DNA from 2 places in the Enterocloster bolteae genome. Region 2 is predicted to be linked to the other one. Evidence: riboswitches for the same ligand, from Rfam matches in the RefSeq annotation. Region 2 holds a riboswitch; the other holds the start of a gene.
The links. Region 2 has a riboswitch for thiamine pyrophosphate ahead of CGC65_RS10180 (thiamine-binding protein). Riboswitches for the same ligand answer to the same signal wherever they lie in the genome.
Positions count from the first base shown of each region.

Region 1: another riboswitch for thiamine pyrophosphate. It lies ahead of thiD (bifunctional hydroxymethylpyrimidine kinase/phosphomethylpyrimidine kinase); the one in region 2 lies ahead of CGC65_RS10180 (thiamine-binding protein).

Region 1 covers NZ_CP022464.2:1,411,128-1,416,008, forward strand. Annotated here, with positions in the region: gene CGC65_RS06625 (sodium:solute symporter family protein) at 1-14, opposite strand, end outside; gene CGC65_RS06630 (LytR/AlgR family response regulator transcription factor) at 210-917, shown strand; gene CGC65_RS06635 (ATP-binding protein) at 925-2,229, shown strand; TPP riboswitch at 2,309-2,418, shown strand; gene thiD (bifunctional hydroxymethylpyrimidine kinase/phosphomethylpyrimidine kinase) at 2,567-3,358, shown strand; gene cytX (putative hydroxymethylpyrimidine transporter CytX) at 3,371-4,594, shown strand; gene CGC65_RS06650 (peptidylprolyl isomerase) at 4,747-4,881, shown strand, end outside.
Region 2 covers NZ_CP022464.2:2,164,276-2,169,156, forward strand. Annotated here, with positions in the region: gene CGC65_RS10165 (NADAR family protein) at 1-33, shown strand, start outside; gene CGC65_RS10170 (NUDIX hydrolase) at 35-970, shown strand; gene CGC65_RS10175 (TIGR02452 family protein) at 974-1,789, shown strand; TPP riboswitch at 1,856-1,965, shown strand; gene CGC65_RS10180 (thiamine-binding protein) at 2,046-2,342, shown strand; gene CGC65_RS10185 (ABC transporter permease) at 2,311-3,084, shown strand; gene CGC65_RS10190 (ABC transporter substrate-binding protein) at 3,131-4,156, shown strand; gene CGC65_RS10195 (ABC transporter ATP-binding protein) at 4,192-4,881, shown strand, end outside.

The sequences.
Region 1 (4,881 bases), 750 kb from region 2:
ACATTTGAACCCATAAAACCCCTCCTGTTAAAATGTTTTTCTTACCTTTATTCTACCATAGGAGCCTGGGTGGAATAAGGACCATTTCTGCAGAAAATATACCGATTATGATACTTTGCAGGGGAACTTGACTTATGGCATAAATGCCAATAAAATATAGGATAGGCTGTGCGCCGTACAGCAGTTTTATGAGAGAGGGGGTCCCGGGTATGTATAATGTGGCTGTCTGTGACGATACAGAAGAGGAACGCCTTCAGGCAGCAGAATATGCCGGCCGTTTTTTTGAACGGGAAGGCATTGAGGTGCGTATAGATACATATGCCGCCGGAAGGGAGCTTCTGGAGTCGGGCAGGGAGTATGATTTGTATCTTCTGGATGTGCTGATGCCCGGAATGAGCGGCATTGACACCGCACAGGCCCTGGCGGAAGACAAGGATCATCCGGTGGTGGTATTTATCACATCGTCCCTGGAATCAGCTGTGGAGGGATACCGCGTGGAGGCAGCGGGATTTATTTTAAAGCCTGTGGAGGAAGAGAACTTTTGGTCCACCATGGAGCGTGTGGTGAGGCGCAGGCTGGGAGTGAAGAAGGCTGTTTTGTCCGTGGTCCATAACCGGGTGAATGTGGAGCTTCCCCTGGAGCGCCTGGCCTGGTTTGAGAACCGGCTTCACCGTGTTTTTGTGAAGCTGACGGATGGGGAAGTACTGTCCGTCAACCAGAAGCTGTCTGAGCTGCAGCTGGTTCTGGAACCCCATGCCCAGTTCCTGCGCTGCCATCAGAGTTACCTTGTGAATCTGGACTATGTGGACAAGCTGGAAGATTCCTGTTTTTACATGCGGGACGGACAGATGATTCCCATATCCAGGAACTTTTATAAACTGAGCAAGAATGCCTATTACCATTACCGTCTGAAATGAGGTACCTATGAACGACGCGGCATGTACTGTCTTTATGAATCTGATTAACCTGGCTGTGCGTATGATGCCCATTTTTGTATGCCTGGATCCAAAACACAGTTACAGGGAGAACATAGCAGCCATTTCCGCCTACCTGTGGGTCATCATGATATCCATGGAATCCATATTCCATATCAGCCCCCAGGTCTTTTTTGTGTTCCGGGGCATATTTTCCTGTCTTTACTTTCTGGTGCTCCTTGTCTTTTTTAAAGGAACCCTGCTTAAGAAAGGATTCCTGTACATATCCGCGTGGCTGTTCGCGGTCCTGTCCGCATCGCTGAACGAGTTTGCTGCCTGGATATTAAAGGGGCATGTGTCCCTGACATACGGACAAATCTGTGTGGCGGTATCCCTGCTGTGGGCCTGCGGGTTTTATGGGTTTGTGCGGTTTTGGCTGAGGGATAAGGTAAACCGGCTTTTTGACCAGTTATCCAGGCGATCCTGTTCCCTGCTGCTGACATACCCTTCTGTCTCCCTGTTCATCCTTTTTATCGGGAACAACACCATATTCTCATCGCGTTCCCTGGCTGAGCGGGGACTGGAGGACGTGCTGTTCTATCTGGCGCTGTGCATCATGATACTGGTGCTCTATGTGCTTATTCTGAGCAGCACCCTGGAAATCATGTGCCGCCGCAGGACAGAGGAGGAGCTGCAGTTTGCCAGGCAGCTTATCAGCCAGCAGAGGGAGCATTATAACCAGACCCTGGATTACATTGAACAGGTGCGCATCATCAAGCATGATTTCCGCCATCACATCCATGCCCTTCTGAACATGGACAGGGGAGAGCGGACCAATTACCTGATGAATCTGAAGAGGGAGCTGGACATGACGGCTGAGATGGTGTTCTGCCAGAACCAGGCCGTAAACGGGCTTTTGCAGGAGTATGCCGCCAGGGCAAGGCAGGATGGGGTGGAGTTCACTGCCAGGGTGGATTTATCCGCCCATGTGCCGGTGGACGATTTGACCTTGTGCATTGTCACCGGCAACCTGCTGGAAAACGCCCTGGAAGCATGCCGCCGCCTGACAGGACCGCGTTTCATCCTGGTCCAGGCCAGGTGGCTGGACGACCACCTTATGATGCTGGTGGAAAATTCCTACAACGGGCAGATTAAAAAGAACGGAAGCAGGATACTGTCCAGCAAACGGGACGGCGGTCTGGGCATACTGAGCATAAAGCGCATACTGAACCAGCCGGGGGATGAGTTTGATGTGGATTACAATGACACCACCTTTACGGCCATGGTGAAAATCGTGGACAGGGCCCTGGGATAGGATGTACTTTCCGGCTCATTTCCGGCTCAGGACAAGATAAAAGCATTGCAATCTTCCTGAAACCATGTATAATGGTAGTTGTAAATAAACGGGGAGCTCACTTAAGTGGGCTGAGAGTAAGCTGTTCATGCTTAGACCCATTACCTGATTTGGATAATGCCAACGTAGGGACCATAACGGACGATTGCCGGCGGAGCACCTGTTTTGGTGTTCCGCTTTTTTGATATGCGGGACGATTCTGTGTGGTATCAGGCATGGGCGCCGGAGCTTCCCGGCGGCGGATTGGGGGCACCACCTTCCGCCGCTTTATAAAATTAATGCGAAAAGGAGAATGACAATGAAAACAGCATTAACAATCGCTGGAAGCGATTCCAGCGGAGGCGCCGGTATCCAGGCAGACATCAAGACCATGACCGCTCACGGGGTATATGCCATGAGCGCCATAACGGCACTAACTGCCCAGAATACAACCGGCGTAACAGGAATCATGGAGGTAACTCCATCTTTTTTAAAGGAACAGTTAGACGACATATTTACGGATATCTTCCCGGATGCAGTAAAAATCGGGATGGTTTCCTCCGGCGGCCTGATAGAGGCCATCGGGGACAGGCTGGCATTTTACAGGGCTGCCAATGTGGTGGTGGATCCGGTTATGGTATCCACCAGCGGTTCCCGTCTGATCAGCAGTGAGGCCATAGAGGCGCTGAAGGAAGTCCTTCTTCCCATGGCAAACCTGCTGACTCCCAATATCCCGGAGGCAGAGGTGCTGTCAGGAATGGAGATACATAATCCCGGCGACATGGAGACGGCGGCCAGGGCCATCGGGGAGGGCTACGGATGCGCCGTGCTTCTTAAGGGCGGCCACCAGCTCAATGATGCCAACGATCTGCTGTACCGGGACAAGAAGCTGAAATGGTTTAAAGGCAGGCGGATTGACAATCCCAATACCCATGGGACAGGCTGTACCCTGTCCAGCGCCATTGCCTCCAACCTGGCCAAGGGCATGGATATGGACCTGGCCGTGGAGCGGGCCAAGGTATATCTCTCAGGCGCGCTGGAAGCCCAGCTGGACCTGGGAAAGGGAAGCGGACCAATGAATCATGGATTTGCCATCCGGGGCGAGTATTAAGGGGGAATGAGCATGAAGGAAAAGAAAAGTATAAAGGAAAAAGGGACCTCCGTGTCTGCCAACAGCCTTATATGGTTTGGGGCAGGGGTATCCATAGCTGAGATACTGACAGGCACATATCTGGCGCCGCTGGGATTTGGAAAGGGGCTGGCAGCCATTGTGCTGGGCCATGTGATTGGCTGCGCCCTGCTGTTCATGGCAGGACTCATCGGCGGATATACCAGGCGCAGCTCCATGGAAACAGTGAAGATGAGCTTTGGGCAGAAAGGAAGCCTGCTGTTTTGCGGGCTCAATGTCCTGCAGCTGGTGGGCTGGACCTCCATCATGATTTATGACGGCGGGCTGGCTGCCAACGGTATTTTTAACGCAGGCCTGTGGGTCTGGTGCCTGGTGATTGGCGGTCTGATTCTGGTGTGGCTTTTAATTGGAATCAGGAACCTGGGAAAAATCAATACGGCAGCCATGGCAGCGCTGTTTGTGCTGACTCTCATCCTGTGCAGGGTTATATTTGCCGGCAGCGGGGAGCCGTCCATGGAGGCAGACAGTTCCCTGAGCTTTGGGGCCGCAGTTGAATTGTCGGTGGCCATGCCGCTGTCCTGGCTGCCCTTAATAAGCGATTATACAAGGGAGGCCGAGAAACCCTTCAGGGCAACGGCTGCCAGCGCCCTGGTCTACGGCCTGGTGAGCTGCTTTATGTATGTCATCGGAATGGGAGCAGCCATCTACACGGGCGAATATGATATATCTGTTATCATGGTCAAGGCAGGACTGGGAGCAGCAGGGCTTCTCATTATTGTTCTGTCTACCGTGACCACCACATTCCTGGACGCCTACTCTGCCGGTGTATCCAGCGTGTCCATCACACATCGGATAAAGGAAAAATGGGCGGCAGTGGCAGTGACCCTTGCCGGCACCGCAGCAGCCATGGTATACCCCATGGATAATATTACGGATTTCCTTTATCTGATTGGCTCTGTGTTTGCCCCTATGATTGCTATTCAGATTGCGGATTATTTTATCATCAGGCAGGACCATGAGGCGGAGGAGGCCAATCTGCCGAACCTGCTGATCTGGCTGGCTGGTTTTGTAATCTACCGCATACTGATGCGGGTGGATACACCTGTGGGAAGCACCCTTCCCGACATGGCGGTCACCGTGGTTCTGTGCGTGGTGTGCCGCCGGGTGATGTCTGCCTGCTGCGCACTGCCCGGACGGGAAAATGTGACAAAAGTATGATATTTCTATAAAGTCCTTTACGGGAAGGCATTGCAGGTGTTACAATATGCTCTGGCAGTCCGGGTGACATAACGCCCAGATGTCTATTACGGGAAAATGGCCGGACAGAAGGACGGCGGACTGGTTTTTCCATAAGAAGAGGAGCGGAATAAATGAAAAAATGGATGTGTATATGTGCGGCAGCAGTACTGGCAGTTTCAGCCCTGACCGGGTGCAGCACCAGCGCAGGGGCCGCAACAACGGCGGCGCAGACCGAGGCGGCCACGACAGATGCAGCCAAGGCGGAG
Region 2 (4,881 bases):
TTGCTGCTTGAAAAAGAGGAGGGGATGGACTGATATGGGAGAAAAGAAAGAAAACACTCCCTGTCTGCGGGACAGGAACGGTCTGACAGAAGAAGAGTTTCTGAAAAGCTACAATCCCGGTCATTATGCCCGCCCGTCAGTGGCGGCGGATATGGCCATTTTCACGGTGACGGACCAGGAGGAATCCAATTACAGGAAGCTTCCGGAAAAGAACCTAAGCATTCTCCTGATTCAGAGGGGAGGTCATCCCTATCTGGGATGCTGGGCCCTGCCGGGCGGTTTTGTGAGGCCGGAGGAGACAACGGAGCAGGCAGCCAGAAGAGAGCTGAGAGAAGAAACCGGACTGGATTATGGGTATATGGAACAGCTGTACACGTTCAGTGAACCGGGAAGGGATCCCAGAACCTGGGTCATGAGCTGTTCCTATATGGCATTGGTGGACTGCAGCCGGCTTACGATACAGGCCGGTGATGACGCCGACAATGCCAGATGGTTCCGCATTTCCTACAGGCTGACCGATGAACACCGGGATTACAGGCGCAGCCAGGATACCGGGCTGGTGGAGTCAGTGGAACATATACAGCACTATGAACTTAAATTATGGACGGATGATACGGTACTTTGTTCCGGAATTGAGAAGATAACCAGGAAAAACAGACAGGCAGAGACCGTGGAATATAAGATAACGGATAACCGGGGGCTGGCATTTGACCACGCCAGAATCATATCCTGCGCCCTGGAAAGGCTTCGCGGAAAGGTGGAATACACGGGATTGGCCCTGCATCTGATGCCGCAGGAATTTACCCTGACACAGCTGCAGCAGGTATATGAAGTGATTCTGGACAAATGCCTTCTGAAGCCTGCGTTCCGCCGCAAGATAGCTTCTCTGGTGGAGGAAACCGATTCCTTTACGGAACGGGAAGGCCACCGCCCCTCGCGCCTTTACAGGAGGAAATGGGAGGAATTTTAAGATATGGACAGAAAAGCAATTGCAAGACAGACATTGGACATTATGGAAAAGGGCTGGTATGAGACAGAGGGAACGGTGGTGGAAATCAGAGCCCGCCAGCAGGAGTCAGTGAAGAAAAGCGTGCTTTTTACGCCGGAACAGGGGGAGCGGCTGCTGGAGCAATATGAGACGGTTACTAAAAAGACAGCAAAATATAAGTGCTGTACATGGAATTGTTCCACAGTGGATGCCATTCTTAAGCTGGCAGGAGAGAATCAGTGCAGATGCGCTGTCCTTAATTTTGCCAGCGCCAAGAATCCGGGCGGCGGATTTATAAACGGAGCCATGGCCCAGGAGGAAAGCCTGGCTGCCAGCAGCTGCCTCTATAAAACACTTACGGCCCACGAAACGTATTATAGGATGAACCGGGCATGCAGTACCATGATTTATACAGATCACGCCATATTTTCGCCGGATGTGGTGTTTTTCCGGGACGGAAGGTTTGGCCTGCTTAAGGAACCTGTGGAAGCGTCTGTGCTCACCCTTCCGGCTGTCAATATGGGGCAGGTGATCCTGAAGGGGGAAGACAGGGCTTTAGCAGAGCAGTCCATGAAGCGCCGCATGAAGCTGGCCCTTGCCATCTTTGCCTCCCGGGGCTGCCGAAACCTGATACTGGGCGCCTACGGATGCGGCGTGTTCCGCAATGATCCGGTTAAGGTGGCGGGCTGGTGGAAGGAGCTTTTGGAGCAGTATTTTCCCGGTGACTTTGACACCATTGTATACGCGGTTTTGGACCGCTCCGCCACCCAGGCGTGTTACAGGGCATTCCGGGATATCTGAAATGTGTGCATGACAGCTGCAGCAGTACCTATTGACTTTTAAAATGAGCCGTAGTATACTTGTCCCAACAATGAAAAGGGGTGCTGGAGTGGAATCCGGCTGAGATGGAATATGTTCTGAACCCTGATACCTGATCTGGATAATGCCAGCGTAGGAAGCCTGCAGAAGATGTGAATTTTTGTAAGTTTTATCCCGCCCGGACTATCCGGACGGGATTTTTTATTCCGTATGATTTGAAGAGAAAAGGAGAAATAATATGAACGCAAGCGTAGCAATCCAGTCACTTCCCAAGGCAGCAAATGACGAAGAATTAATCCGTATCGTGGACCAGGTCATCGACTACATCAAGAGTACGGGGTTAAACTATTATGTAGGTCCCTTTGAGACAACCATTGAAGGGGATTATGACCAGCTGATGGATATTGTAAAAGAGTGCCAGCATATTGCGGTCAGGGCAGGGGCGCCCTCAGTGGCTGCATACATTAAGGTTTCTTACCACCCCGAAGGAGATGTGCTTACCATTGAAAAGAAAGTCACCAAGCATCACCAGTAAACTGTGGTCTGTTTCAGCCATTCTCGCCATCCTTATCCTGTGGCAGCTTTCTGTATCCCTTGGTCTGGTGGAGGGATTTATGCTGCCTTCACCGGTCCAGGTAGCAGAGGCGTTTATAAAGGAATTCCCGGCCCTTATGGAGAATGCCAGGATTACACTGACCGAGGCAGGGATGGGACTTGTTTTGGGAATTGCCACGGGCTTTGGGGCGGCCGTGCTGATGGACCGGTTTGACAAGGCATACAAGGCATTTTATCCCATCATTGTACTGACCCAGACAGTGCCGGCTGTGGCCATTGCGCCTCTTCTGGTACTGTGGTTTGGCTATGAAATGACTCCCAAGGTCATACTCATTGTGATTACCACTTTTTTCCCCATAACGGTGGGGCTGCTCACCGGATTCAGGGCAGCGGACCCGGATGCTGTGAACCTGCTAAAGGCCATGGGAGCGGGCCGGTTCCAGATATTTTGCTATATCAAGCTGCCGGGTGCCATGGGCCAGTTCTTTTCCAGTCTCAAGATATCAGCCTCCTATGCAGTGGTGGGAGCCGTGATTTCTGAGTGGCTGGGCGGATTTGGCGGACTGGGCGTATACATGACAAGGGTTAAGAAGGCATTTTCCTTTGACAAGATGTTCGCGGTGATTTTCCTGATATCGGCCATCAGTTTAATTCTGATGTGGGCCGTGGAACTACTTCAGAAAAAATGTATGCCATGGGAAACCAGTCAAAAACAGAAATAGAACATGGAACAGATATCCGGCGTTTCATTAAGAGGAGAGATTGAAAATGAAAAATAAGTGCGCAAGTATGCTGCTGGCCTCCCTGTGCCTGGGCGTACTTCTCACCGGGTGCGGCAAGGCTCCGGATTCAGGAGAGAATACCACCCCTGTCCAGGCGGCGAAACAGGATGTAAGAAAGCTGACATTTGTCCTGGACTGGACGCCTAACACCAACCACACAGGCATCTATGTTGCCCGGGAAAAGGGCTATTTTAAGGATGCCGGCCTGGAGGTGGAGATTGTGCAGCCGCCGGAAAACGGGGCAGAGGTGCTGGCTGCCTCCGGAAAGGCTCAGTTTGCGATGTCCTTCCAGGACAGCCTGGCGCCGGCGTTTTCAGGGGATAATCCCCTTCCGGTGACAGCTGTGGCAGGCGTCATACAGCACAATACATCGGGCATTATATCCAGAAGGGGCGAGGGTATGGACCGCCCAAAGGGACTGGAGGGGAAAAAGTATGCCACCTGGGACCTTCCTGTGGAAAAGGCGACCATTAAGGATGTGATGGAAGCAGACGGAGGGGATTTTGATAAGGTGGAACTCATTCCCAGCACCGTGACGGACGAGGTGACGGCGCTGAAGACAAAATCCGTGGATGCCATATGGATTTTTTATGCATGGGCAGGAGTCAAGACAGAGCTGGAAGGTCTGGAAACTGACTACTTTGCGTTTGCGGACTTGGATCCTGTATTTGATTTTTATACGCCGGTTATCATAGCCAACAATACATTCCTCGCAGAGGAGCCGGAGACAGCCAGGGCGTTTCTGGACGCTGTCAGCAGGGGATACGAGTTTGCGATAGAACATCCCCGTGAGGCAGGGGAGATCCTGTGCAAGGCAGCTCCGGAGCTGGACCCGGATCTGGTAAAAGCCAGTCAGGAATACCTGGCGGACAAGTACCAGGCGGATGCGCCCCAATGGGGATATATTGACCAGGAGCGCTGGGATGCATATTACGCATGGCTGAATGAAAAAGGGCTTACGGAAACGCCCATTGAGGCGGGAACAGGATGTTCCAATGAATACCTTCCGTAAGGCCGGGGACGGCAGTGCTGTGCCAGGAGGAGAACATGGAGCAACTAAAGGTAGAGGGAATCTCAAAATCCTTTGACGGGGAGCCGGTGCTGGCGGATATATCCATCACCCTGAATAAGGGGGAGCTGGTGTCTCTGCTGGGAATCAGCGGAGGCGGAAAGACCACCCTTTTTAACATTATTGCTGGTCTGTCAAGGCCGGACACAGGGCATGTCCTTCTGGACGGAGAGGACGTAACCGGATGCCCCGGGCGGGTGAGTTATATGCTGCAGAAGGACCTGCTCCTTCCCTACCGGACCATAGAGGACAATGTGGCCCTTCCTCTGATTGTAAAAGGAATGAAGAAGAGGAAGGCACGGGAGGCTGCCTTTCCCTATTTCCGGCAGTTCGGCCTGGAGGGCACCCAGAAAAAGTATCCGGCCCAGTTGTCCGGGGGCATGCGCCAGAGGGCGGCTCTGCTTCGGACGTATCTGTTTTCCGGCAGCGTGGCCCTGTTGGATGAGCCATTTTCCGCACTGGATATGCTGACCAAAAAATCCGTCCATAACTGGTATCTGAAGGTGATGGACGAAATCCATCTGTCCACCCTGTTTATTACCCACGACATTGACGAGGCCATATTGCTGTCCGACCGGATTTACCTGCTGACAGGCAGGCCCGGAAGGATAACGGAGGAACTTATCATAAAAGAGACAAAGCCCAGGGACAGGGATTTCGGCCTTACG